Regions from separate parts of the Streptomyces sp. NPDC107654 genome, predicted to be linked through region 3. Evidence: riboswitches for the same ligand, from Rfam matches in the RefSeq annotation. Region 3 holds a riboswitch; each other region holds the start of a gene.

Region 1 (9,347 bases), on a different contig from region 3:
GCGGGGCGTGCTCGGCGGGTGCCGGGTCCGCCGGGACCGGGGATCCGGCGGGACCGCCGGTACCGGGCTCGTAGGAGACCTCGCAGCGTTCGGTGCGCAGCTCGGTGACCCGCTGCTGGAGCAGGTCCAGCAGCTGCTCGACCGGGACGGGGCCGGCGGACAGCTGGAGGAAGGAGAGCACCTGGGGCATGGCCGAGACGACCTCGGCGACGGCGGCCGGTTCGTGCCCGTCGGGTTCCGGGCAGGCGAGCGACCAGGCGTCGAAGAGGGCCACCCAGCCGCGCAGTACGGCGCTGTCGTCGCGGTCCCAGGCGCGCAGCCGCCAGCCGGGGCGCGCGCTGTCGCCGTGCACCTCGACGAGTCCGGCGAGGCGGGCGGTGTCCCAGTCGGCGCGGACCTGAGCGGCGGTCAGGCCCAGTTCGGCGGCGGCGCGTTCGGCGGTGGCGGCGGAGAGGGTGGCCTTGCCGTCGGTGGTGGCACCGGTGCGGCCGGGGCCGAGGGCGGCATCGGCCCAGCGGGCGACGCGGGCCGCGCCGGCCAGCTTGGTGCGGGCCATTCCGGCCAGTTCGGCCGGGGCGGGTGTGCCCTCCGGCGGCCGGGGTGCGGGGCGCTGTGGGCGCCTCTGGTTCACAGCTCTGGGGGCGGCGGCCAGGGGTCGCGGTCGGACGAGTCGGAGCCTGGAGTCGCGCGGGATACGGGACGTCACGGGTGCAGTCTTCCGGTTGACGGTCCGAAAACCCAAACGGAATGTCACGGCGGGCTACCGGGCTGGCCAATGCACGGGGCGTGGGACCGGCCGTAGCGACCCGATCACGCCATCGGTAGGCCTGAAACGGAATGCTTCGTGCCGGTGTCGGCCGGATGTCGTCCGGATGCGGGCCGGGTGTCCGCGGGTCACAGGTGTCCGGGGGTCGGGGGGTCGGGGGTCACATCAGCGGGGTCAGGAACCGGCGCAGCTGTTCCTCGTACTCTTCGGGGTCCACGTTCCACATGGCCCCGTGCGGGGCGCGGGCGACGGTGTGCAGGGAGACGAGGCCGGCGCGGCGGTGGGCGAGCCTGCGGGAGAACTCGTAGGGGGCGACCTGGTCGTCCGGGCCGTGGACGATCAGGGTGGGGACCCGCAGCCGGTCGGCGTCGGGCGTCCCGGCGATCCGGTCGGCGTGCAGTCCGGCCCGGCCCTGCGCGGCCCGCACGGCGAGCGGCAGCAGCGAGGACGGGGTGTGCCGGGCCCGGGCCAGGGCGCGCAGCGTGGCCTCCCAGCTGAGCACCGGGGAGTCGAGGACGAGCCCGGCGACGCGGTCGCGGACGGCGGAGCGCTCGGCGGCGCGCAGGGCCATGGTGGCGCCGGTGGACCAGCCGAACAGGACGACCCGGCGGGCGCCGTGCCGCTGGGCGTAGCGGATCGCCGCCTCGACGTCCCGCCACTCGGTCTCCCCGAGGTGGTTCAGCCCGTCCGGCGGGCGCGGGGCGCCGAGGTCGCCGCGGTAGGCGAGGGCGAGGACCGGAAGCCGGCGGCCGTGCAGGAAGCGCATGACGTTGAGGGCGTGTTCCCGGGTGGTGCCGAGGCCGTGCAGGGCGATCACCCAGGTGTTCCGGTCGCCGGGCACGAACCAGGCGGGCAGGGGTCCGAGCTCCCCGGGCACGTCGACGTCGGCGTGGTCCAGGCCGAGGGCGGTGCCGGGGTCGCCGACGTACAGGTTCGGGGTGAGCCACACCGCGTCGCCGGGGGCGAGGGTGCCGTGGGTGACGCGTTCGAGGCGGCGTACGACGGTGTCGGCGGTGTGCTCGGCCGCCTCCAGGACGGGGCCGACGACCGCGTGCGAGCCGTCACCGGCCAGCCCGTACGTGCCGGGGCGCAGGGCGGCCAGGTCGCGGGTGAGCGTGACCTGGCCGGCGGCCGTGCCGTGCACGGTGAGGCGGGGCTCGGTGGGCAGCGGACGTCCCGCGGGCGCCTTCAGCGCGGCGGCGCTGGCGAGCCGGCCGGCGACCACGGAAGCCGTGCCGGCTGCCAGGAAGGCGGTGAGTGCGGTGGCGGTCGCCTTTGCGGTACGCACGGGTCCAGTGTCGGCGCGGACCGGTCCTCCGGCCAGCGGAAGCGGGGGGCGCAGGGGGCCGGTGCCGCGGATCGGGCCCGGCCGGCTCGCACCGGTGCGGCGGAGCAGGTCGAGCGGAGCGGTCAGGGCTCGGGGCGGGTTGCTGTGGGGCACGGGGTCACCTCCGTTGGCCGTATCCCTTCAAGCGTTCCCCGGCCTGCGCGAGTTGTGCCTCCGTGAGCAGGGACGGCGTCAGGCCCGGCACCGAGGACGCCGTCAGCCACAGCCGGCACATCCACTCCAGCTGGGCGGAACGGTCGTAGGCCTGGTCGAGGGTGGCGCCGTGGGTGATCGTGCCGTGGTTCTGCAGCAGGCAGCCGGAGCGGCCGGCGAGGGCGCGGAGCATGTTCTCGGCGAGTTCGTCGGTGCCGTAGGTGGCGTAGGGGGCGACCCGTACGGGACCGCCGAGGGCGCCGGTCATGTAGTGGACCGGGGGCAGCTCGGGCACGAGCGTGGAGACCGCGGTCGCGTGCACGGCGTGGGTGTGGACGACGGCCCGGGCGTCGGTGGTGCGGTAGACGGCGAGGTGCATGGGCAGCTCGCTGGTCGGTACGAGCGTGCCGAGCACCTGGCGTCCGGTGAGGTCGACGCCGGTGATGTCGGCGGGGGTGAGCCGGTCGTAGGGGACGCCGGAGGGGGTGACCAGCACCAGGTCCCCGATGCGGGCGGAGACGTTGCCGGAGGTGCCGACGACCAGTCCGTCGGCGACGCTGCGGCGGGCCGTAGCGACCAGTTCCGCCCAGAGCCGTACCTCGTCCTGGTGCCCGTCGTCGGTGTGCAGAATCGGTTCAGCCATGCGGTGATCCTGCCAGCCGGGGGGTGCGCGGAGCGGGCGGGGCGGCGGCTTCCGCCCGGAGACCGTGCGGCCGAACGGGCGCATTTTATGACAGACCACCCGGAACCGCATCAAATCGTCGCCCATTCGGTGATCGCCGGGTTTTTCAATGGTCCCTCCTGCCCATTGGACGACCGCCGCCGCCCGCGGGAGGCAGGCCGTCCGCCGCCCCGGGGAGACGCATGGCCCGTGAACGCACCCTCGCCCGCCGCCGCGCCGCGGTTCTCACCGCGGCCACGGCGGTCCTCGCCCTCGCCGGCCCCGCACCCGCCGGGGCCGCATCCGCGGGGGAGGCGCCGACCGGTCCGGCCGGACCACCGGCGTCGGCCTCGACGGACTCGCCGCGGCCGGCCGGGTCCCTGCGGACGGCCGGCGGCGCACCGAAGGCGGCCGGGCAGGCCGAGGCCGGCACATCCCCGCCGGCCGCCGTTTCCGCGCGGACAGCCGGGATCTCGCCGGCCACCGCCACCGGTTCCGCGTGGACAGCCGGGATCTGGCAGGAGCCCGCGGCCCCGGACGCCGCCGGGATGCCGAGGGCCGGTGCCGGGCTGCCCCGGGGGCATGACGTGTCGTCGCACCAGAAGCGGATCGACTGGGCCGCCGCCCGGGCCAGGGGCGCCCGGTTCGCGTACATCAAGGCGACCGAGTCCACGGCCTACCGCAACCCCTACTTCTCGGGGCAGTACACCGGCGCCCGCAAGGCCGGCCTGATCCGGGGCGCGTACCACTTCGCGCTGCCGGACCGGTCCTCCGGGGCCCGGCAGGCCGCCTACTTCGTACGGCACGGCGGGGACTGGCGGGCGGACGGCTGGACGCTGCCGCCCGCGCTGGACATCGAGTACAACCCGTACGACGCGCGGCACAAGTGCTACGGGCTGGACAGGAAACGGATGGTCCGCTGGATCCGGTCGTTCAGCGACGAGATCAAGCGGGAGACCGGCCGCCGGCCGCTGATCTACACCACGACCCAGTGGTGGAGGCTGTGCACCGGCAACAGTCGCGCCTTCTCCTCCTCGCACGCCCTGTGGATCGCCCGTCACGGCACCTCGCGACCGGGCGCCCTGCCCGGCGGCTGGCGGTACTGGACGTTCTGGCAGTACGGCACCAAGGGCCGGCTGCCGGGTGACCAGAATCTCTTCAACGGCTCCCTGAGCAGGCTGCGGGTCCTGGCCCGCGGCCGCTAGCCAAGGGGCGCTTGGGCCGGGAGAGGGGAGCGGAGCCTCGTACGCGCGTGACGGACATCCTCACGCCCGTCTCAGTTCATCTTCCGTTCACCCAGGTTGCCTACGTTCGACCCGCCAATGACCTCGAACGATTGCCTGGGTAAATGGAAAGCTTCTCGCTGATCCTCGCGATAGTGGTGGCAACCGCTCTCGCGTTCGATTTCACGAACGGTTTCCACGACACCGCGAACGCGATGGCCACCACCATCTCCACAGGCGCCCTGAAGCCGAAGATCGCGGTCGCCATGTCCGCCGTCCTCAATCTCGTGGGCGCCTTCCTCTCCGTGGAGGTCGCGAACACGATCTCCAAGGGTCTCGTCGACGAGACCGGCATCCGTCCCGAGGTCATCTTCGCCGCCCTGGTCGGCGCGATCCTCTGGAACCTGCTGACCTGGCTCGTGGGCCTGCCGTCCAGCTCCTCGCACGCCCTGATGGGCGGCCTGGTCGGCGCCACCGTCGCCTCCGCCGGCTTCGGCGCCGTCCACGGTGACGTCCTCGTCACCAAGGTGCTGCTCCCGGCCGTCGCCGCGCCGATCGTGGCGGGCCTCGCCTCGCTGCTGGCCACCCGGTTCTCCTACGGCATCGGCGGCACCGCCGACGGCGAGGCCACCCGCAAGGGCTACCGCGCCGGCCAGATCGCCTCCGCCGGCCTGGTCTCCCTCGCGCACGGCACCAACGACGCCCAGAAGACGATGGGCATCATCACCCTCGCCCTCGTCGCGGGCGGCTCGATCGCCCCCGGCTCCAACCCTCCCACCTGGGTGATCCTCTCCGCCGGCCTGGCCATCGCGCTCGGCACCTACATCGGCGGCTGGCGCATCATCCGCACCATGGGCAAGGGCCTGACCGACCTGGAGCCGCGCCAGGGCTTCGCCGCCCAGACCAGCGCCGCGACCGCCATCCTGGCCTCCTCCCACCTCGGCTTCTCCCTCTCCACCACCCACGTCGTCTCCGGCTCGGTGATGGGCGCGGGCCTGGGCCGCAAGGGCGGTGTGGTCCGCTGGTCCACCGCGACCCGCATGTTCGTCGCCTGGGCGCTCACCCTCCCGGCCGCCGCGCTGGTCGGCGCGGGCGCCGAGGCCGTCACCGACCTGGGTGACTGGGGCACCGCCGTGGTCGCCGTCTTCCTGGTCGCCGCGTCCGCCGCGATCTGGAAGATCTCCCGCCGCGAGGTCGTCGACCACACCAACGTGGTCGAGGAGACCGAGGAGCCCGCCGGTGTGGTCACGACCGCCATCGCCGCCGTGATCCCGCCGCCCACCGGCACGGTCGCCGCCGATGTGGACCTCACGTTCCCGCAGCAGGCCACCGCCCCCGCCGAACCGGCTCCGGCCGCCCCGCCGGCCGCCGCGGTCTGACCCCGAGCACCCGGTTAGCGAAGGAAGCACTATGAAGATCGACTGGGCAGCCCTGGGCTCCGTGTTCGGCGTCAGCCTCGTGGTCACCGTGGGCCTGGTGACCCTGTTCACGCTCGGCATCGCGGGCCTGAACCGGCGCGAGAAGGCCACGGCCCAGGGGGACTCCGCCGCCCTCGCCGTCACCGGCGCCTACCTGTGCTTCGCGGCCTGCGCGGCGGCGGTGGCGTACGGCATCAACCTGATCGTGGCCAAGGCCTGACCACACCACCGAAAGGCTCCCCGCGCACGCCGTGCGGGGAGCCTCTGCCGTACCCCGGCAGACCCCGCGCGCCCCGCGGTGTGGGGATCAGCACACTGTCCCCACGCAGGTCAAAGGCAAGTTGACGGCCCTTCCGGGCGCGTGGTGGACTGCCCAGGCCATCAACGGCGGCAGGAGAGGAAGCCGGTGCGAATCCGGCGCGGTCCCGCCACTGTCACCGGGGAAGAACTTCCCGGGAGCCAGGAACTCTCACCGCCGATGCACGTCGAACCAGGGCGCGGACACCCTGAGTGAGGACACATATCGCCATGCTCGGCTGCCGATCGAGGACCAGCACCAGGGCTGTCAGGCCCGTTCCTGTGCCCACGGCCGGCTGAGCCGATGGGTGCCGATCGCACATACGCGTACGGCGCCGCCGCCGGCGTCCTCGGTGACCTGCTCCTCGGCGATCCCCGTCGCGGGCATCCGGTCGCCGTGTTCGGCCGGGCGGCCGGGGCCGTGGAAGGCGCCTTGTGGCACGACCACCGCGGCTGGGGCGCCCTGCACACCACCGTGTGCGCCGGTGGCGCCGTCGCGCTCGGCGCACTCGCCGCACGCGCTGTACGCCCCTCCCCCACCGCCTCCGTCGCGCTGACCGCCGCCGCCACCTGGGCCGTCGTCGGCGGCACCTCGCTCGCCCGCGAGGCCCGCGCCATCGGACGCGCCCTGGAGGCCGGGGACATCGAGACCGCCCGGGCGCGGCTGCCCCACCTGTGCGGCCGGGACCCGCAGGCGCTGGACGCCGACGGTGTCGCCCGGGCCGTGGTCGAGTCGGTCGCCGAGAACACCTCGGACGCCGTCGTCGGCGCCCTCGTCTGGGGTGCCGTGGCGGGGGTCCCGGGGCTCCTCGGGTTCCGGGCGGTCAACACCCTGGACGCGATGGTGGGTCACAAGTCCCCCCGTCTGCGGCGCTTCGGCTGGGCCTCCGCCCGCCTCGACGACGTCGCCGGCTGGCCGGGTGCCCGGCTGACCGCCGTGCTCGCCGCCGCGGCCGGACCCGATCCGCTGGGTGCCCTGCGTGCCTGGAAGGCCGACGCGCGCCGGCACCCCAGCCCCAACGCCGGTCCCGTGGAGGCCTCCTTCGCGGGTGCCCTCGGCGTACGCCTGGGCGGGACGCTCTCCTACGGCGGCCGGGTCGAGCACCGGCCCGTCCTCAACGGAGCCGCCGGGCGGCCCGTCCGGGTCACCGACATCGACCGGGCCGTACGGCTCTCCCGCCGCGTCGGCCTGCTCGCCCTCGCCGGCACGCTCACCGCACGCCGGCTGCTGAAAGGACGCGGGAAGTGAACGGTGGTCTCCTCGTCGCCGGCACCACCTCCGACGCCGGCAAGAGCGTCGTGACGGCCGGCATCTGCCGCTGGCTGGTACGCCAGGGGGTGAAGGTCGCGCCGTTCAAGGCGCAGAACATGTCGCTGAACTCGTTCGTCACGCGCGAGGGCGCCGAGATCGGGCGGGCGCAGGCGATGCAGGCGCAGGCCTGCCGGGTCGAGCCGACCGCGCTGATGAACCCGGTGCTGCTCAAGCCCGGCGGCGAGCAGAGCAGTCAGGTGGTGCTGCTCGGCAAGCCGGTGGGCGAGCTGAGCGCACGCGGGTACCACGGCGGGCGCCAACAACGGCTGCTGGGCACGGTGCTGGACTGCCTGGCCGAGTTGCGGGGCACGTATGACGCGGTGATCTGTGAGGGGGCGGGCAGTCCGGCCGAGATCAACCTCCGGCGGACGGACATCGTCAACATGGGCATCGCACGCAACGCGCGGCTGCCCGTGCTCGTCGTCGGCGACATCGACCGCGGGGGCGTCTTCGCGTCCTTCTTCGGCACCGTCGCCCTGCTCTCACCGGAGGACCAGGAGCTGGTCGCCGGGTTCCTGGTGAACAAGTTCCGGGGCGATGTCGGCCTGCTGGAGCCCGGGCTGGACATGCTCCGGGACCTGACGGGGCGGCGGACGTACGGTGTGCTGCCCTTCCGGCACGGGCTCGGCATCGACGAGGAGGACGGGCTGCGCGTGTCGCTGCGGGGCACCGTACGGGAGTCCACCGTCACGCCCCCGGTCGGCGAGGACGTGCTGCGGGTCGCCGTGTGCGCGATCCCGCTGATGTCCAACTTCACCGACGTGGACGCCCTGGCCGCCGAACCGGGCGTCGTGGTGCGGTTCGTGGACCGGCCGGAGGAGCTGGCGGACGCCGACCTCGTGGTGGTCCCGGGCACGCGCGGGACCGTACGGGCGCTGGAGTGGCTGCGGGAGCGCGGACTCGCCGACGCGCTGGTACGGCGGGCCGCCGAACAGCGTCCCGTCCTGGGGGTCTGCGGCGGCTTCCAGATCCTCGGCGAGCACATCGAGGACGAGGTCGAGTCCCGCGCCGGAGCCGTCCCGGGTCTCGGCGTGCTGCCCGTCCGGGTGCGCTTCGCCCGCGAGAAGACCCTCACCCGGCCCCGTGGCGAGGCCCTCGGCGAGCGGGTCGACGGCTACGAGATCCACCACGGCGTGGCCACCGTCGAGGGCGGCGAGCCCTTCCTCGACGGCTGCCGGGTCGGCCAGACCTGGGGCACGCACTGGCACGGCTCGCTGGAGTCGGACGGCTTCCGCCGGGCCTTCCTGCGCGAGGTGGCCGCCGCCGCGGGCCGCCGCTTCGTGCCCGCGCCGGACACCTCCTTCGCCGCGCTGCGCGAGGAGCAGCTCGACCGGCTCGGCGACCTCATCGAACAGCACGCGGACACGGACGCGCTGTGGCGGCTCATCGAGTCGGGCGCGCCGCAAGGACTGCCTTTCATTCCACCGGGAGCGCCCGCATGAGCACAGTGTTGTTGTTGTCGACCGCCGACACGGATCTGCTGGCGGCCCGGGCCTCCGGCGCCGGCTACCGCATCGGCAACCCCACCCGGGTCGACGTCGCCGGGGAGCTGCCGGGCCTGATCGAGGGCGCGGACCTGGCCGTCGTCCGGCTGCTGGGCGGCAAGCGGGCCTGGGAGGACGGGCTGGCCGCGCTGAAGGCGTCCGGCATCCCGACCGTGCTGCTGGGCGGTGAGACCGTGCCGGACGCCGAGCTGATGGCGGAGTCGTCGGTGCCGGCCGGTGTGGTCGCGGAGGCGCTGAAGTACCTGGTCGAGGGCGGCCCCGCGAACCTGCAGGAGCTGTCCCGGTTCCTGTCGGACACCGTGCTGCTGACCGGAGAGGGCTTCGAGGAGCCGCGGAAGATGCCGGAGTTCGGCGTCCACGGCGACCGTACCGTCGTCGACGGCCGGCCGACCGTGGGCGTGCTGTTCTACCGGGCGCACGAACTGAGCGGCAACACCGCCTTCGTGGACACCCTGTGCGAGGCGATCGAGGCGCAGGGCGCCAACGCCCTCGCCGTGTACTGCGGTTCGCTGCGCGGCGCGGACCCCGGGCTGTACGAGCTGCTGGGCCGTGCCGACGCGCTGGTGGCCACCGTGCTCGCGGCCGGCGGCACGCACGCCTCGCAGGCATCGGCGGGCGGCGACGAGGAGTCCTGGGACATCGGCGCGCTCGCCGACCTGAACGTCCCCGTGCTGCAAGGCCTCTG
Region 2 (9,347 bases), on a different contig from region 3:
AGGCGGGCGCGGTAGCGTGCCCGGCATGCAGCGCGCCCACTCGCATCCGTCGAGCACGACGACGCCGGACACCGTCCCGGCGCGCTGACACCTGACCAGCATCGAAGCCCCGGGGCGCACGCCCCGGGGCTTCGTCGTGCACCGGGGCGTCCGCCTCCCGACGGAGGAGGAACGGATGAACGGCAAGGCGGAAGAGCAGGCCGTGGACCACCGGCGGCTCGGGCGGGCCCTCGGGCTCTTCGGCACCGATCCGCTGATGGGCGCCGGGCTGCCCTACTGGCTGCCGGACGGGGCCGTCGTGCGGCACACCCTGGAGGAGTACATCCGGGACGCCGAACGCCGGGCCGGCTACCGGCACGTCTACTCGCCCGCGCTCGGCAAGCGCGAGCTGTACGAGATCTCCGGGCACTGGGACCACTACCGCGACGACATGTACCCGCCGATGCGGCTCGGCGCCGAGGAGGTCGTCCTGCGGCCCAGCCTCTGCCCCCACCACGCCCTGATCTACCGCTCCCGCTCCCGCAGCCACCGCGAACTGCCCCTGCGCATCGCCGAGCTGGGCACCATGCACCGCGCCGAACCGTCCGGCGTGCTCGGCGGCCTGACCCGGGTCCGCGCCGTCCACCTCAACGACGCGCACGTCTTCTGCACCCCGGACCAGGCGGTGGCCGAGGCCCGCGCCGCGCTGGAGCTGATCGCCCGCGCCCACGCCGACCTCGGCATCGAGGCCGTGCGCCACCGGCTCTCGCTGCCCGGCGCGGGCGGCAAGTACGTCGCCGACCCGGAGCTGTGGCGCCGGGCGACCGGGCTGCTGCGGGAGGCCCTCGCGGAGGCCGGGGTGGCCTACGAGGAGGCGGAGGGCGAGGCCGCGTTCTACGGCCCGAAGATCGACGTGCAGATCGCGGACCCGGCGGGCCGCGAGTCCACCCTGTCCACCGTGCAGATCGACTTCCACCAGCCCGCCCGCTTCGACCTGCGCTACATCGGCGCCGACGGCGCGAAGCACCGGCCGGTGATGGTGCACCGCAGCGTCATCGGCAGTGTCGAACGGGTCGTCGCCCACCTGGTGGAGACCCACGCCGGCGCGTTCCCGGCCTGGCTGGCCCCCGTGCAGCTGGTGGTGCTGCCGGTGGCCGAGGAGCAGGTGGAGCCGGCGGCGGCGCTGGTCCGGGAGGCGCTCGCGCTGGGCCTGCGCGCCGAACTCGCCGGGCCGGGAGAGGGGACCCTGGGCGCCAGGGTCCGCGCGGCGCGCCTGGTGCCGTACCAGGCGGTGATCGGGGCCCGGGAGGCCGGCGCCGGGCTGGCCGCCGTACGCCTGCGGGACGGCCGCCGGCCCGGTGCGCTGCCCGGGAGCGAGCTGCTGCGGCGCGTCGCCGAACGGGTGGCGGCACGCGGCACCGCGCTCTGGGCCTGATCTAAGGTCGAGACGACGGAAGGAGCCCGCCGTGACCGGTCAGCCCATCCCCGTGATCATCGACTGCGACACCGGTGTCGACGACGCCCTGGCCCTGCTGTTCGCCGTGCGCCACCCCGGACTCGACCTCAGGGCGGTGACCTGCGTGGCCGGGAACACCGACGTGGACGGCGTGGTCCGCAACACCCTCACCGTGCTGGAGCGGGCGGGCGCCCCCGACATCCCGGTGGCCCGGGGTGCCGAGCGCCCGCTGCTGGAGCCCGCCCGTCACGCCCCCGTGCACGGCGCCGACGGCATGGGCGACCTGGGCCTGCCCGCGCCCGCCCGGACCCCGGTGGACGTCGACGCGGTCACGCTCCTGCACCGCGAGATCCTGGCCTCCCCGCGCCCGGTCACCCTGATCCCGACGGCGCCCCTGACCAACATCGCCCTGCTCCTGCGCACCCACCCGGAGGTGACCCGGAACATCGAGCGGATCGTGTTCATGGGCGGGGCGGTGGAGGTCGGCAACGCCACGCCGGTCGCGGAGTTCAACGTCTGGCACGATCCGGAGGCCGCGGCGATCCTGCTCACGGCCGGGGTGCCGATCACGATGTACGGCCTGGACGTCTTCCGGCAGGTCGTCGTGGACAGCGCCGAGGTGCACCGGCTGCGCGGGAGCGGCGAGCCGGGCACCCGCCTGGCCGGCGAACTCCTCGCCCACCGGCCGGCCCACCAGGGCGAGCCGCCGGAGGCCGAGGAGGCGGGCGGTCTCGGCGACGCCGGCGCGGTGTGCGCGGTCGCCGACCCGCAGGGCATCACCACCCGCCTGCTCCCGGTCGAGGTCTCCCTCGCCCCCGGCCCGACCCGCGGCCAGACCATCGTCGACCGGCGGCCCCGGCTGGGCGAGTCGGAGATCCACGAGGGGGGCCGTGAGACGGCGCTGGTGGACGTCGCGTTGGAGGTCGACGCCGATCGGTACGTGAAGCTGTACCTGGAGACGGTGGAGCGGTAGTCAGTCGGCGGCCGACCAGCGTTCCTCCACGCGGGCCAGCCGCCAGTACGTCAGGGCCGCCGCCCACACCGCCACGAACAGGCCGACGATGAGGTAGCCGACGTTGTCGAGGTCGAGGCCGGCGATCCAGCCGGTCACCGCGTCGTGCAGGGCGAACTTCTCGTGCAGGACGCCGACCAGTTCGATCGTGCCGATGAAGAAGGCGACGGCGATGGACAGGCCGGTGATGGCGAGGTTGTAGAAGACCTTGCGGACGGGGTTGGCGAACGCCCACTGGTAGGCGAAGTTCATGAACGTGCCGTCGAGGGTGTCGAACAGGCTCATCCCGGCGGCGAAGAGGAGGGGCAGGCACAGCACCGCGTACCAGGGCAGGCCGGCCGCCGCGCCGGAGCCCGCCATCACCATCAGCGTGACCTCGGTGGCCGTGTCGAAGCCGAGGCCGAAGAGGAAGCCCAGCGGGTACATCTGGCCGGGGCGGGAGACGGACTTGGTGAGGCGGCCCAGGATCCGGTTCATGAAGCCGCGCGAGTCCAGGTGCTGTTCCAGCTCCTTCTCGTCGTACGCGCCCGCGCGCATCGCCCGGAAGACCTTCAGGATGCCCACCAGGGCGATCAGGTTCAGGGCGGCGATGAGGTAGAGGAACGTGCCGGAGATCGTCGTACCGAGGAAGCCGAGCACCTGGTGGGTGGTGGAGCCCTCGTTCATCACCTTGCCGGCGAGCGAGGTGCCGCCCGCGATCAGCAGGGCCAGCAGGACGACGACGCTGGAGTGGCCGAGCGCGAACCAGAAGCCCACCGACACCGGCCGCTTGCCGTCGGCCATCAGCTTGCGGGTGGTGTTGTCGATCGCCGCTATGTGGTCGGCGTCGAAGGCGTGCCGCATGCCCAGGGTGTAGGCGGTGATGCCGAGACCGACCCCGAAGACGTCGGTGCCGATCCTGTAGTGCCGGGGGGCCACGAGGAGGTACAGGATGCCGAAGGCGACGACGTGCAGGGCGATGATCACCGCCATCAGGCCCGCCGTCCTGACGGTGTCCTCGCGTCGCCAGCGGAAGGTCGTGGCATCGGCCATCGTTCATGCTCCAGCACCTCGTGGATCACTTCATGAGTGCCGTGGCCGGTCTCCTGGCTTACGGGTCGTACGTCCGCCGTCCCTGCCTTCCCGGTCGTACGACCAGTGGCCCGGCGGGTGCCGGACGGGACGGGAACTCCCCGATCACAGTGGCGAGGGCCGCGTCGACCTTGCATCGACTTCCCGAACACCACGGCCCGCCCACCGTAGAGGGGTGCGCGCTTTCCTGCATAGCTGCGCACCCGCGCAGGTATGCAAGATCACAAAAGTGCGCCTGCGAGGATGGGGGGCATGCATCTCGTGCCTGCCGACCGAGCCGACCGTCGCACCATCGACGGTCACCGGGTGTGCGAGGCGATCGCCGCCATCGGCGACGCGGGGCTCCTGCGCACCTGGGCCGACCGTTTCTCCCTGCTGGCCGACGCCAACCGGCTCGCGCTGCTGCTCGCCCTGCACCGCACCGGGCCGCTCGCCGTGTCGGACCTCGCGGTCGCCACGGGCATGAACGACCCGGCCGTCTCCCAGGCCCTGCGGCTGCTGCGGGCGGCCGGGGTCGTGGCCGGGGAGAAGGAGGGGCGCGTGGTGCGGTACCGGGTGGTGGACGTGGAGGTACAGGGCCTGTTGGAGCACTGCACGGTCTGACCGCCCACGAAAAGGTTCCCTTTCCGGGCAATGTGGACAGATACAGATTCCGTACTGTCGTCCGTCCCATGGGAGCCCGTATGGCAGACCGCTCGCCGGACCTCTCGCCCAGGAACCCCGACTGGTGGCGCCAGGCCGTCATCTACCAGGTGTACCCGCGCAGTTTCGCCGACGCCGACGGAGACGGCCTCGGTGACCTCCGGGGTGTCACCCGGCGTCTGGACCACCTCGCCACGCTCGGCGTGGACGCCCTGTGGCTGAGCCCCTTCTACCCCTCCGAACTCGCCGACGGCGGCTACGACGTCATCGACCCGCGCGGCGTCGACGAGCGCCTCGGCACCCTGGACGACTTCGACGCCCTGGTCGCCGAGGCGCACCGGCTCGGCCTCAAGGTCGTCGTGGACATCGTCCCCAACCACACCTCCCACCTGCACCCCTGGTTCGAGGAGGCGCTGCGCGCCGGACCCGGCTCCGCCGCCCGGGAGCGGTACGTCTTCCGGCCCGGGCGGGGCGCGCACGGGGAGCTGCCGCCCACCGACTGGCAGTCGGTGTTCGGCGGCAGCGCCTGGCGGCGGGTGCCCGACGGGGACTGGTACCTCCACCTCTTCGCCCCCGAACAGCCCGACCTCAACTGGGACAACGAGGAGGTCCGCGCCGACTTCCGCACCACCCTGCGGTTCTGGTCCGACCGGGGCGTGGACGGCTTCCGCGTGGACGTCGCCCACGGTCTGGCCAAAGACCTCACCGAGCCACTGCGGGACGTCGGCGGCCTCGGTGCGACCGGCGAGGAGGCGCTGCCGCTGGTGCCGCCGGGCAGCCACCCGTACTGGGACCGGGACGAGGTCCACGAGATCTACCGGGACTGGCGCAAGATCTTCGACGCGTACAGCCCGCCGCGCATGGCCGTCGCCGAGGCCTGGGTGCCGGGCGACCGCCGCGCCCTGTACGCCCGCCCCGACGAACTCGGCCAGGCGTTCAACTTCGAGTACCTGGAGGCCCGCTGGGACGCCGGGGAGCTGCGGGACGTCATCGCCGCCTCGCTGGCCACGGCCCGGGCCGCCGGGGCCTCCGCGACCTGGGTGCTGTCCAACCACGACGTCGTACGCCACGCCTCCCGGCTGATGCTGCCGCCGGACACCGACCCGGCCGCCTGGCTGCTCGCCGACGGTGCCGCGCCCGCGGTCGACGCGGCGGCCGGGCTGCGCCGGGCCCGGGCGGCGACCCTGCTGATGCTGGCGCTGCCCGGCTCGGCCTACCTCTACCAGGGCGAGGAACTCGGCCTGCCGGAGGTCGCCGATCTGCCCTTCGAGGTGCTCCAGGACCCGATCTGGGAGCAGACCGGCCATGTCCGCAAGGGCCGCGACGGCTGCCGGGTGCCGCTGCCGTGGACGACGACCGGGCCCAGTTACGGCTTCGGGCCCGGGGCCTCCTGGCTGCCGCAGCCCGCGTCCTTCGCGGCGTACGCCGTCGACGCGCAGACCGGGACCGAGGGTTCCACGCTGGAGCTGTACCGCACGGCCCTGCGGCTGCGCCGCAAGCTGCTCGCGGGCGAGACCCTGACCTGGACCCCGGACGCGCCGGCCGGTGTGCTGGACTTCAGCCGCTCCGACGGCTGGCGCAGCGTCACCAACCTGGCCGCCGAGCCGGTACCGCTGCCGCCGGGCGAGATCCTGCTCAGCAGCACCCCGCTGCCGGAGGGGAGCGCGCTGCCGCCGGACACCACGGTGTGGCTGGCCTAGGGCCTCTCGTCCGGAACGTGCCGGGGTCGCGGGGTCCGGCACGCACGTCTGCGGCGTTGTCGCCGGTTGCCGACTCCCCCACGCGCGACGTCGCGAGGCCCTAACCGGCCGAAGGGCTGGGGCCGGGGGCGGTGCCGCCGCCGGGGAGGCCGCTCAGGTCCAGCGGGGTGGACGTGGCGGTCGGCGGCGGGGTGAGCACCACCTCCGGCTGGCCCGCCGGCGGGGCCGGCGGGGTCAGGTCGGAGGAGGGCAGCTTCGGCGGGGTGGTCTGGTTGAAGATGGTCTGGTCGAAGTCGACCAGACCGGTCTTCTCCATCACCGTGATGTGGTCCAGAACCGTGTCGTTGGCCTGGTCGGCGAGAGCGCGGACCAGCGAGTTCTTCGTGGTGGAACGGATCTTCGCGATGGTGTTGAAGATCGAGCCGTGCGTCATCCGCAGGATGTTGGCGAAGTCGGTGTCGAACTGCTTGCCGCTCTCGCCCTTCAACTGGTTCACGAAGCCCTCCTGTTGCGGGCTCGCCACATTGGGCAGCGTGATGTTCAGCATCGGGGCGAGCTTGCGGCAGGAGGCGTCCAGCGCCGCGTGCCCGTCCACCAGGTGCGCGCTGGCCGTCTTGACCCCCTTCGAGCTGCCCTTCTGCAGCCCGATCTGACCGAGCGGGTACTCCCACAGGCCCGCCGCCCGCACCTTGACCACGAAGTCCCGGTCCCCCTCGGTGAGCGGCCCCCACTGGGTGTTGGCGATGATGCGCGTCTGGGAGCTGGAGACGGTGTCGAGGCCGAGCATGCCCGGGTAGGCGAGTGCCGCGAGGGTCAGAGCCATGGCACCGCCCACGAAGAGCGTTCCCGTCGCGTTCCGCGAAAAGCGCACCGTTCCTCCTGCTGGGGATCCCGCCCATGGTTCGGACACACAGCGGTACGGACGCGACGGCGATTCTTCTCAGCGGTCCCGGGTAAAGATCGGCGGCCCCGGGTAAAGAATCCCCCGGTGCCCTTGGCCAAAGGTTGGCCGCTGCCGGGCAGAAGGTTGACCTGCGCCCGGGAGAAGGCAGACCGGCCGGCCGCCTAGATTCGCCGCATGCCCCCACAGCCACCGCCGCGCACCCCCGCCGCGCTGCCCGTCCTGCCCTACCGCAAGCCCACCAAGGGCCGCGACTACTGGGTGCTGGACGACGTCCTGCCGGACGCCGACGCCGTACGGCAGCGGTGTCTGGCCAAGGACGACTGGGTCGAGGGGTACCCGTACACCTCCGAGACCTGGCCCGGCCTGCGCGCCATGCCCGGTCTGGAACCGGCGGAACTCGCCCGGATCGAGCGCCTGGTGAAGAAGGCGACCGGGGCGAAGGAGCTGTGGGTGCAGCGGACGCCCGGCGGCGGCACCCTCAACCACAACTGCGTCCAGGTGGTCGGCGAGGGCGAGAGCGCGCCCCGCCCGCACACCGACTCCAGGGCCCTGTGCCGGTACGCGGCCGTGCTCTACCTCAACCCGGACGTGCCGAAGGACTGCGGCACCAGCTTCTACCGCCAGTCCCTGCCCGGCGGCCGGCTCGGCGGCAACGTCGTCCAGGCCCCGCACACCAACCTGGTCGAGGCCCTCGGCACCCGGTACGTCGGCGCGGACGCCTTCGAGGAGGACGTGCGCGTCCCGCACAGGTACAACCGGCTGCTGCTGTACCACGCCAACCTGGTGCACAGCGCCACCGGTTACTCCGGCCGGACGCTGGCGGAGAAGCGGATGACCGCCGTGTTCTTCTGGATGGCCTGACCCTGACGTTCCCCCCGGGCGGAACGGGGGGCCGCACGCCGTCGTCCTCACCGGAGGAGGCCGGGAAGAGTCCGGACACCGGCAAGGGGAGGGGCGATGGGACACGAGGACGCGCCGGCCGCGCGGCAGGAGCGGGCCGCCGGGGAGGCGACGCCGTACCGGGACGTCCGGGTGACGGGACGGCTGGCCGCCGCCGGGCTGCTGCTCGCGGGCGCCGCCTGGGTGGCGCGGGGCGTGTGGGAGACGCGGCTGGCTCTCGCCGGCGAACCCGGCTCCGGGCCGCCGGACCAGGGCGAGGGGGTGCACCGGCCGCTCACCGCGCTGGAGGACTCGTACCACCTCGTCACGTCCCTCGGCGGTGCCGCCGTGCTGGTCTGCGCCCTGCTCTTCCTCTCCTGGGTGGTGCGGCTGCGGGACAACGCGCGCCTGCTGTCCGGCCGGCCGCCCAGGTACGCCGGCATCTGGGTGTACGCGGGCTGGATCGTCCCGGTCGTCAACCTGTGGTTCCCGCGCGGCATCGTCGCCGACGCGTTCCGCGCTTCCGCCCCGGGGCGCCGGCTGCCCGCCTCCGTGAACGTGTGGTGGGGGCTCTGGCTGCTCGGGATGCTCAGCGGGGTGGGCATCGTCTACGAGGACTCCACCGACGAGATCATCGCCCGCGCCTACACCGAGGTGTGGCCGCTGCTCGCCAGTGACGCGGCGGTCGTCGGCGCCGCCGTCGCCGGCGCGTTCGCCGTACGGGCGGTCACCGCCGCCCAGGTGGCACGGATGCGGGCGGCCGCCGCCCCGCACCGGCTGCCGCAGCCGGTGTGAGGCTGCGGCCCGCGCGGGTACGGATGACGGGCATGAGCAGTGTCGCCGTCGTGGGAGCCGGACCGGGGCTCGGGGCCGCCGTCGCGCGCCGGTTCGGACGGGAGGGGTTCGCCGTCGGGCTGGTCGCCCGGGACCGGGGCCGGCTGGACGCGATCACCGGCGGGCTGGCGGCCGAGGGGATCACCACGCGCGGCTTCACCGCCGACGTGCGCCGGCCCGAGGCGCTGGCGGCGGCGCTGCGGGAGCTGGCCGAGGCCCTCGGGACCGTGGAGGTGCTCCAGTACAGCCCGGTGCCGCACCGGGACTTCATGCGGCCCGTGCTGGACACCGGGCACCGGGACCTGGTCGGGCCGATCGAGTTCTCCGTGTACGGGCCGGTGGCCGCCGTGCAGCAGGTGCTGCCGGGGATGCGCCGGCTCGGGCGCGGCACGATCCTCTTCGTCAACGGCGGGAGCGCCGCCGTCCCCCATCCCGAGCGGGCCGGCACCTCGATCGCCTTCGCCGCGGAGAGCGCCTACGGCCACCTGCTGCACGACCGGCTGGCCGGCGAGGGCATCCACGTCGCCCAGCTGGTGATCCCGGGCGCGATCACGGCGGGCCACGCCCGCAAGGACCCGGACGTCCTCGCCGAGACCCTGTGGAGCCTCCACCGGGACCGCCACGGCTTCCGCCACTACGCCGACGACCTCGCCGGCTGACCCGGCGCGGGCGCGGGCGGCGGTGCCTGCTTGACTGCCCCGCATGGACAGGACACAGGTGGCGGAGGAGCCGCGGCAGAGGGCGGAGATCGCGGTCTGGCTCGGTGCGGTGTCCGTCGGCTGCTGGCTGTGCTGCCCCTTCTGGGCCCTGGTGTCGTGCGTCGCCCTGCCGGCCGGTCTGGCCGGGCTCGTGCGGTGCGTCGTCGAGCAC
Region 3 (9,347 bases):
TCGCGTCCACGAAGGTTCAGCTCGGCAGGTGTCGCCACGCCGTTCGGGCTGACGTCTCCCCCACCATGCCTTCGGCTTGGAACGGGACCGAAATGCCGGGATCTGCCGGTAGCGCTCGGCCCCTCGACGGCGTGCATCGTGTGGTCGTTCTCCGACGCCGGCCCTACGCCCGGGCCGCCCCGCGATCCGATGGGGCGTCGGGGCCGATCACCGGGTAAGGGACGAAGGTGCTGCTGTCGGGGTCGATCCGCAGGGCGCGGCCGAGCGGCGGTGCGGCGCGTTGGGGGCAGGCGAGGCGTTCGCAGACCCGGCAGCCCATGCCGATGGGCGTGGCGGCCGGGGCGTTGTCGAGGTCGAGGCCGTCGGAGTAGACGAGGCGATGGGCGTGGCGGATCTCGCATCCCAGGCCGATGGCGTACGTCTTGCCGGGCTCGCCCCACGCACCGCGGTGCCGGGTGATCGCTCGGGCCGTCCAGAGGTACCGCTGGCCGTCGGGCATCTCGGCGATCTGGACGTGGATGCGGCCGGGGGCGGCGAACGACTCGTAGACGTTCCACAGCGGGCAGGTGCCGCCGGCCCGTGAGAAGTGGAACGCGGTCGCGGACTGGCGTTTGGACATGTTGCCGGCCCGGTCGACCCGGACGAAGGAGAAGGGCACGCCGCGCTGGCGGGGGCGTTGAAGGGTGCTCAGGCGGTGGCAGACGGTCTCGTAGCCTACGCCGTAGCGGTCGGTGAGGCGCTCGATGTCGTAGCGGAACTCCTCGGCCGCCGTGTGGAAGGCGGTGTACGGCAGGATGAGCGCGGCGGCGAAGTAGTTGGCGATGCCGATGCGGGCGAGCGCGTGGGCGGGTGAACCGGGTTCGAAGTCCTCCTCGGCCAGCCTGCCCAGGCCCTCGTCGTACTCCAGCAGGGCGAGCTGCGTCGCCATGCGGAAGGCACGCTGGCCGGGCCGCAGGCGCGGGGACAGGTGGAGGGTGCGAGTCCGCCGGTCGTAGCGGTGCAGCCGTTCGCCCGGCTCCGCGGCCAGGTGAACGCCATGAGATCGGGCGAGCCTGGCCGTGAGGGCCCCGATCACCTCGCCGGGCCGTACTCCGATCTCGTCGGCCAGGTGCTCGGCGGCGAGGTCGGTCTCGTGGAGGTAGTTCTGGCGACGGTAGAAAAAGTCCCGGATCTCCTCGTGCGGCGACGGCGCGGTGCCCCGGTCTCCGTCCCGGCCGTCCGTCACTCCGGCCAGCCGCTCGGACAGGAGCTGGTTGCGGCGGCCCAGTTCGACCAGTACCTGGGCGACCGCGGGCATCCGGGACGCCAGGTCGGCCAGATCGGACTGGGTGACCCTGGCGGCGGTGATCTCTCCCGTCAGCGCCTCGCGCAGGTCGGCCACGAGGCGGGTCGTGTCGCGTGCCGAGAAGAACCCGGGGTCGACGCCGTAGGTCTCGGTCAGCCTGAGCAGGACCGGCACGGTGAGCGGACGGGAGTCGTGCTCCATCTGGTTCAGATAGCTGGGGGAAAGGCCCAGAGAACGAGCGAACTCCGCTTGGCTCATTCCGCGTTCCTCACGCAGTCTCCGCAACCGCGCCCCCGCGTAGGTCTTGCTCACCGCCCGTTCCTCCCTGCCGGGGATTTGGTCTGGTGATGGTACGGGATCAACTGGTGGTAGGAGCATTCGCAGACTTGGCAGAACGCTGCCCGAAGATTCGCAGAAGTTGGCTACTGTCCAAGCTTGATGGCACTGAGTGCCAGTGTCAGAGTCATAGTGCGGCCCGCCGGACCCGGCAGACGCCTCTCGGGACCGGGGCACGATTCACTGCCCTGACGTCGGAGCCCCGGGCATCCGCGACGTCTGCGCCCGGCAGCATTGCTCACCTTCGTCTCCCGGGATGACGGCGGGCCGCATCACAGCGATTCGACACGCAGTGCCACACCCGTCGCAGGACAGGCGGAATTGGCAATCTGCACAAACCGAGAGACGGTGACCGTCATGGCACAAGCGAGGACGCAGACAGCCGAGGAACTGGCCCGACGCTGGGCCACCGACCCCCGGTGGCAGGGCATCGAGCGCACCTACAGCGCCGAGGACGTCGTCCGGCTCTCCGGCAGCGTCCGCGAGGAGCACACCCTGGCCCGGCGCGGCGCCGAACGGCTGTGGCGCCAGTTGCACGAGCAGGACTACATCCATGCCCTCGGCGCGCTCACCGGCGGACAGGCCGTCCAGCAGGTGAAGGCCGGTCTGCAGGCCATCTACCTGTCCGGCTGGCAGGTCGCGGCCGACGCCAACCAGGCCGGCCACACCTACCCCGACCAGAGCCTCTACCCCGCCAACTCCGTGCCGCAGGTGGTGCGTCGGATCAACAACGCGCTGCTGCGCGCCGACCAGATCGCCACCGCCGAGGACGCCGGCGACACCACGGACTGGCTGGCGCCGATCGTCGCCGACGCGGAGGCCGGCTTCGGCGGTCCGCTGAACGCCTTCGAGCTGACCAAGGCGATGATCGCGGCCGGTGCGGCCGGCATCCACTACGAGGACCAGCTCGCCTCGGAGAAGAAGTGCGGCCACCTCGGCGGCAAGGTCCTGGTGCCGACCTCCCAGCACATCCGCACCCTGAACGCGGCCCGCCTCGCCGCCGACACCGCCGACGTGCCCACGGTCATCATCGCCCGCACCGACGCGCTCGCCGCCAACCTGCTCACGACCGACGTCGACGAGCGCGACGCCGAGTTCGTCACCGGCGAGCGCACCGCCGAGGGCTTCTACCGCGTCCGCAACGGCATGGCGCCCGTGATCGCCCGCGGCCTGGCCTACGCCCCGTACGCCGACCTGATCTGGGTCGAGACCGGCACCCCTGACCTGGGCCAGGCCCGCGAGTTCGCCGAGGCGATCCACGCGCAGTACCCGGACCAGATGCTCGCCTACAACTGCTCGCCCTCCTTCAACTGGAAGGCCGCGCTGGACGATGACCAGATCGCCAAGTTCCAGCGGGAGCTGGGCGCGATGGGCTATCGCTTCCAGTTCATCACCCTGGCCGGCTTCCACTCCCTCAACCACGGCATGTTCGACCTCGCCCGTGGCTACGCCGAGCACGGCATGACCGCCTATGTCGACTTGCAGGAGCGGGAGTTCGCCGCGCAGGCGCAGGGCTTCACGGCCGTCAAGCACCAGCGGGAGGTCGGCACCGGCTACTTCGACCTGGTCTCCACCGCCGTCAACCCCGCTTCCTCGACGACCGCGTTGGCCGGTTCCACGGAGGAGGAGCAGTTCCACTAGGCCGGCCCTTCGGGACCTGTCCGGTCTGCCCCGGGTGTCCGGGGGTCGTACGACCGTCCCGGTCCGACCCCCGCATCCCGCACCCGCCCGCCCCGCCCTGCCCGCAGGAGAAGCGATGTCCACCAGCGCCCTGACCCACCACGTCCGCGTTCTCGCACCCGTGGGCGATCGTCACGACGAGATCCTCACGCCCGCCGCCCTGGACTTCCTGGGCCGCCTGGCCGCAGCCTTCGGCACACGCCGGAGCGACCTGATGAGGGAGCGCCGCCGGCAGGTCCTGCGGCTGGCATCGGGCTCCCCGCTCGACTTCCCGATGGTTACCTCCGCCATCCGTGCCGACCGGACCTGGCGCGTCGCGCCACCCGCACCAGGGCTGACCGACCGCCGCGTCGAGATCACCGGCCCGCCGGACCGCCGGATGACGGTCAACGCCCTCAACTCCGGGGCCAAGGTCTGGATGGCCGACTTCGAAGACGCCACCGCACCCACCTGGAACAACGTCATCGACGGCCAGCTCAACCTGCTCGACGCCATCGAGCGCCGCATCGACTTCACCACACCCGGCGGCAAGGAGTACCGGCTCGGCCAACAGCTCGCCACTATCATGGTTCGGCCGCGCGGCTGGCACCTGGACGAGGAACACCTGGAGTACGAAGGCCGCCCCGTGCCCGCCGCACTCGTCGACTTCGGCCTGTACTTCTTCCACTGCGCCCAGCGGCAGATCGACGCCGGGCACGGCCCGTACTTCTACCTGCCCAAGCTGGAGAACCGCTACGAGGCCCGCCTGTGGAACGACATCTTCGTCACCGCCCAGGACCTGCTCGGCATCCCCCGCGGCACCGTCCGCGCCACCGTCCTCATCGAGACGATCACCGCCGCGTTCGAGATGGAGGAGATCCTCTACGAGCTGCGCGAGCACAGCGCCGGCCTCAACGCGGGGCGTTGGGACTACCTGTTCAGCGTGATCAAGACCTTCGGCCACCGCACCGACTTCCTCCTGCCCGACCGCGCCAAGGTCACGATGACCGCCCCCTTCATGCGCGCCTACACCGAACTCCTCGTGCGCACCTGCCACCAGCGCGGCGCCCACGCCATCGGCGGCATGGCAGCACAGGTGCCGGACAAGGACCCGGCCGCCCACGAGGCGGCACTCGCCAAGGTCCGGCTGGACAAGGAACGTGAGGCGGAAGACGGTTTCGACGGCTCCTGGGTCGCCCACCCCGGCCTCGTCCCCGTCTGCCGCGAGGTCTTCGACGACGTCCTCGGCGAACGCCCCCACCAGATCGACCGGACGCGGGACGACGTGGAGGTGACGGCGGCCGACCTGCTGTCCGTGCGGCGCATCAGCGGCCCCCCGACCGCCGAGGGCGTCCGCACGAACATCGCCGTCGCGCTGCGCTACTTCGCCGCCTGGCTGCGCGGCCAGGGCGCCGTCGCCCTGTACGGGCTCATGGAGGACGCGGCCACCGCCGAGATCGCCCGGGTGCAGGTCTGGCAGTGGCTGCGACACCGGGTGATCGACCGGGAGACGGTCCTCGCGCTGCTCGACGACGAGGTCGCCGTGCTCGGGGCCGAGTATCCCTGGGCAGATGTCCAGGAGGTCCGCGCGCTCTTCGAACGGACGGCTCTGGCGGGCGAACTTCCTCTCTTCTTCACCCCTGACGCCTACAGCCGGCACCTTGTGCGCCGGACGGGGGCCGGAGCATGAGCGGGGTCATTCGGCGCGTCGGTGTCGTGGGCGGTGGTCAGATGGGCGCCGGTATCGCCGAGGTGTGCGCACGGGCCGGGCTTGACACCGTGGTGTGCGAGGTGGACGCGGTCGCGGCCCGAGCCGCACGGGACCGGGTGGCGGCCTCGCTGGACCGCGCCGTACGGCGGGGCAAGCTGGAGCAGGCTGCCGCGCAGGACGCCCTCATCCGGCTCGTCTTCACCGGCGATCTGGAGGACCTGGCCGACCGGCAGCTCGTCGTCGAAGCCGTCGTGGAGAACGCGGACGCCAAGACGGAGGTGTTCGCCGCTCTCGACAAGATCATCGAGGACCCTGCCGCCGTTCTCGCCACCAACACGTCCTCCCTCCCGATCATGCGGCTCGGCATGGCCACGAGCCGCGCGGACCGGGTCGTGGGACTGCACTTCTTCAACCCTGTCCCCGTGCTGCCACTGGTGGAGGTGGTGACATCGCTGCATACATCGGCCGACACGACCGCCATCGTCGAGGAGTTCGCGGCCCGCGTCCTCGGAAAGTCCGTCATCCGGTCCCGGGACCGGGCCGGGTTCGTCGTCAACGCGCTGCTCATCCCCTACCTTCTGTCGGCGATCCGCATGGCGGAGTCCGGCTTCGCCACGGCCACCGACATCGACACCGGCATGGAGCTGGGCTGCGCTCACCCGATGGGCCCGCTGAGGCTGGCGGACCTGATCGGCCTGGACACCGTCGCCTCGATCGCCGAGTCGCTGTACGCCGAGTTCCGGGAGCCGCTCTACGCGCCTCCGCCGCTGCTCCAGCGGATGGTGGAGGCGGGACTGCTCGGCAGGAAGACCGGCCGGGGGTTCCACACCTACGACCGGGTCTGAGGGCCTGGTACGACGCGGGGGCTGAGGGGCTCGCGCCGCCGCAGGGGTGAGGGTCCCCGCGCGGCGTGACAGGGGAAGGGCGGGAAGCGCGTGTGCGGCGGGCTTCCCGCCCTGTGGCCTGCCCGGCGCGATGTGGTCCGCCTCACCATCCAGATGATGGACGTCCCGCTCTCTTCCCTGACGGTGACACCGTAGGCTGGCCGGTGCAGCTGGTTCGCCCCGTCCGCCAGGCGGGATGCGTCGTAAGAGGGAACCCGGTGGGAATCCGGGACTGCCCCGCAGCGGTGAGCGGGAACGACCGCCGTCATACGCACTGGGTCCGAGGAGGGCCTGGGAAGCGACGGCCAGTAGGTGTCTCGTACGACTTCGTACGACGAGACGTGCCCGCGAGTCCGAAGACCTGCCAACTGCCCGCGTCCGGACCACCCGTGCGCGGACATCCCGGTGACCTCGAGGGCGGGTCGGCGAACACACCAGGCGGAGGACCGCGCCTTGCCGGCGCCGGCTCGCGTCCGTCCGGTTCCGTCACCCCTTCGCGCTCTCGTCCCGTCCCCGGGATCTCAGGGATTCATCTCGCGAAGGAGATCTCCGTGAACACCAAGCCCGCAGCCGCGGCAGCACGGGCCACCGTGTACGGCTACCCCCGCCAGGGACAGAGCCGGGAACTGAAGAAGGCGATCGAGGGCTACTGGAAGGGCCGCGTCACCGCCGACGCCCTTCGTGCCACCGCCGCCGACCTGCGCCGTACGAACTGGCAGCAGCTCGGCGAGGCCGGCATCGACGAGGTGCCCGCCGGCGACTTCTCGTACTACGACCACGTCCTGGACACCACCGTCATGGTCGGCGCGATCCCCGCACGCCACCGTGAGGCCGTGGACGCCGATCCGCTCGACGGCTACTTCGCCATGGCCCGCGGCACACAGGACGTCGCACCGCTGGAGATGACCAAGTGGTTCGACACCAACTACCACTACCTGGTCCCCGAACTCGGCCCGGACACCGTCTTCGCCGCCGACGCGACCAAGCAGGTCGCCGAGCTGAAGGAGGCCCTGGCCCTGGGCCTCACCGCCCGGCCCGTGCTGGTCGGTCCGGTCACCTACCTCCTGCTGGCCAAGCCCGCACCCGGCGCCCCGAGCGACTTCGAGCCGCTCACCCTGCTGGACCGCCTGCTGCCGGTGTACGCCGAAGTCCTCGCCGACCTGCGGGCCGCGGGCGCTGAGTGGGTCCAGCTGGACGAGCCCGCCCTCGTCCAGGACCGCAACCCGGCCGAACTCAACGCAGTCACCCGTGCCTACCGTGACCTCGGTGCCCTCCCCGACCGGCCCGAGCTTCTCGTAGCGTCCTACTTCGACCGGCTCGGCGAGGCCCTCCCGGTACTCGCCAAAGCCCCGGTCGAGGGCCTGGCCCTGGACTTCACCGGGGCCGCCGCCGCCAACCTGGACGACCTCGCCGCCGTCGGCGGTCTGCCCGGAAAGCGCCTGGTGGCCGGAGTCGTCAACGGCCGCAACATCTGGGTCAACGACCTGGCCAAGTCCCTCTCCACCCTGGGCACCCTGCTCGGACTGGCGGACCGCGTCGACGTGGCCGCCTCCTGCTCCCTGCTGCACGTCCCGCTCGACGCCACCGCGGAACGGGACATCGAGCCGCAGATCCTGCGCTGGCTCGCCTTCGCCCGGCAGAAGACGCGCGAGGTCGTCACCCTCGCCAAGGGCCTCGCCCAGGGCACCGGCACGATCACCGCCGAACTGGCCGCCAACCGTGCCGATCTCGTCTCCCGGGCAGGCTCGCCCATCACCCACGACCCGGCCGTGCGCTCCCGCGCCGCCGCGGTCACCGACGCCGACGCCCGCCGCTCCCAGCCCTACGCCGAACGCTGCGCGGCCCAGCGCGCCCACCTCCGTCTGCCCCTCCTCCCGACCACGACCATCGGGTCCTTCCCGCAGACCGGTGAACTGCGCGTGGCACGCGCCGGCCTGCGCGCCGGCAGCATCGACACGGTCGGCTACGAGGAACGGATCAAGGCGGAGATCGAGGAGGTGATCACCTTCCAGGAGAAGACCGGCCTGGACGTCCTGGTGCACGGCGAGGCCGAGCGCAACGACATGGTCCAGTACTTCGCCGAGCAGTTCACCGGCTACCTCGCCACACAGCACGGCTGGGTCCAGTCCTACGGCACCCGCTACGTCCGCCCGCCGATCCTGGCCGGTGACATCTCCCGCCCCGAGCCGATGACCGTCCGCTGGACGACGTACGCACAGTCGCTCACAGACCGGCCGGTCAAGGGCATGCTCACCGGCCCGGTCACCATGCTCGCCTGGTCCTTCGTCCGTGACGACCAGCCCCTCGCCGACACCGCCCGACAGGTCGCCCTGGCCCTGCGCGACGAAGTCAATGACCTGGAGGCGGGCGGGACGTCGGTGATCCAGGTGGATGAACCCGCACTGCGCGAGACTCTTCCCCTGCGCGCCGCCGACCGGGCTGAGTACCTGGCCTGGGCGACCGAAGCCTTCCGCCTCACCACCAGTGGGGTTCGCCCGGACACTCAGATCCACACTCACATGTGCTACGCCGAGTTCGGCGACATCGTCCAAGCGATCGACGACCTCGACGCCGACGTCATCAGCCTGGAGGCCGCCCGCTCCCACATGCAGGTCGCCCGCGAACTCGCCGCCCACAACTACCCGCGCGAGGCCGGCCCCGGTGTGTACGACATCCACTCGCCTCGCGTGCCGAGCGCCGAGGAGGTGGCGGACCTGCTGCGCACCGGTCTCCAGGCCATCCCCGCCGAACGGCTCTGGGTCAACCCCGACTGCGGTCTGAAGACCCGCGGCTGGCCCGAGACACGCGGCTCCCTGGAGAACCTGGTCGCCGCCGCGCGCACCGTCCGCGCCGAACTGTCTGCCTCGTAACCTGACCGGACACGGAACGGGGCCGGGGCGCCACGAGCGCCTCGGCCCTGCGCTCTCCGCCGGACAGCGCGCCGGCAGCCATGTGTCCCTACTCGGCCGTCGGCACCGCCCGCTGGCCCGGCCCTGCGTACGAGACGAGAGAGCGGATCAAAGCGTTGCGGGCGAGTTGTTCGGTGATGTGGGCGGTCCAGCCGGTGACGCGGCTCATCACGAAGATCAGGGCATCCCGCATGATGGGCACGCGGGAGTCGCCGTGCTTGTAGACGCGGTGGTACCGAGAGGGCCTATTCAGGCCGTCCAGCAGGCCGTGCACACTACGACCGCGACCCGGCAGTCCCGCAAGGCGGTGGGCACCCACGCCCCATGACACCGACAGCAGGAGCAGCCCCGTGACCAGTCGCGTCACCTTCGTCTCACCGGCCACGAGCCCATCACTGCGAACGGCCCGGTTCTACGACGGCGACTCGATCGATGACACCGGCACGGCTCGCGCCCGTGCGGGCGCCGGGTCACTGTCCGTGCCCGCGCGCGTGGTCGTGTCCCCGAGTGCGCGCTGTCGGCAGACGGCGAGCGCCCTCGGCCTCGACGGCGGAGAGACGCCG

Evidence for each region. Region 3 has a riboswitch for cobalamin ahead of metE (5-methyltetrahydropteroyltriglutamate--homocysteine S-methyltransferase). Riboswitches for the same ligand answer to the same signal wherever they lie in the genome.
Region 1: it holds a riboswitch for cobalamin, as region 3 does, so the genes downstream of both, ACZ7N4_RS34935 (cobalamin biosynthesis protein) here and metE (5-methyltetrahydropteroyltriglutamate--homocysteine S-methyltransferase) in region 3, are expected to answer to the same signal.
Region 2: it holds a riboswitch for cobalamin, as region 3 does, so the genes downstream of both, nicT (Nickel transporter NicT) here and metE (5-methyltetrahydropteroyltriglutamate--homocysteine S-methyltransferase) in region 3, are expected to answer to the same signal.

What each region holds. Positions count from the first base shown of each region.
Region 1 covers NZ_JBVKBI010000031.1:48,328-57,674, forward strand. The annotation lists gene ACZ7N4_RS34905 (hypothetical protein) at 1-706, opposite strand, end outside; gene ACZ7N4_RS34910 (alpha/beta hydrolase) at 927-2,054, opposite strand; gene ACZ7N4_RS34915 (class II aldolase/adducin family protein) at 2,212-2,889, opposite strand; gene ACZ7N4_RS34920 (lysozyme) at 3,420-4,112, shown strand; gene ACZ7N4_RS34925 (inorganic phosphate transporter) at 4,256-5,509, shown strand; gene ACZ7N4_RS34930 (hypothetical protein) at 5,541-5,768, shown strand; cobalamin riboswitch at 5,898-6,039, shown strand; gene ACZ7N4_RS34935 (cobalamin biosynthesis protein) at 6,150-7,094, shown strand; gene ACZ7N4_RS34940 (cobyric acid synthase) at 7,091-8,599, shown strand; gene cobN (cobaltochelatase subunit CobN) at 8,596-9,347, shown strand, end outside.
Region 2 covers NZ_JBVKBI010000007.1:325,900-335,246, forward strand. The annotation lists gene thrS (threonine--tRNA ligase) at 176-1,414, shown strand; gene ACZ7N4_RS15980 (nucleoside hydrolase) at 1,446-2,408, shown strand; gene nicT (Nickel transporter NicT) at 2,409-3,479, opposite strand; cobalamin riboswitch at 3,506-3,689, opposite strand; gene ACZ7N4_RS15990 (metalloregulator ArsR/SmtB family transcription factor) at 3,771-4,121, shown strand; gene ACZ7N4_RS15995 (glycoside hydrolase family 13 protein) at 4,202-5,860, shown strand; gene ACZ7N4_RS16000 (DUF4142 domain-containing protein) at 5,961-6,683, opposite strand; gene ACZ7N4_RS16005 (DUF6445 family protein) at 6,939-7,625, shown strand; gene ACZ7N4_RS16010 (DUF4328 domain-containing protein) at 7,722-8,438, shown strand; gene ACZ7N4_RS16015 (SDR family NAD(P)-dependent oxidoreductase) at 8,471-9,136, shown strand; gene ACZ7N4_RS16020 (hypothetical protein) at 9,180-9,347, shown strand, end outside.
Region 3 covers NZ_JBVKBI010000006.1:292,839-302,185, forward strand. The annotation lists gene ACZ7N4_RS13875 (short-chain fatty acyl-CoA regulator family protein) at 164-1,597, opposite strand; gene aceA (isocitrate lyase) at 1,979-3,262, shown strand; gene aceB (malate synthase A) at 3,378-4,970, shown strand; gene ACZ7N4_RS13890 (3-hydroxybutyryl-CoA dehydrogenase) at 4,967-5,836, shown strand; cobalamin riboswitch at 6,030-6,258, shown strand; gene metE (5-methyltetrahydropteroyltriglutamate--homocysteine S-methyltransferase) at 6,427-8,745, shown strand; partial or broken gene ACZ7N4_RS13900 (citrate/2-methylcitrate synthase) at 8,834-9,016, opposite strand; gene ACZ7N4_RS13905 (histidine phosphatase family protein) at 9,135-9,347, shown strand, end outside.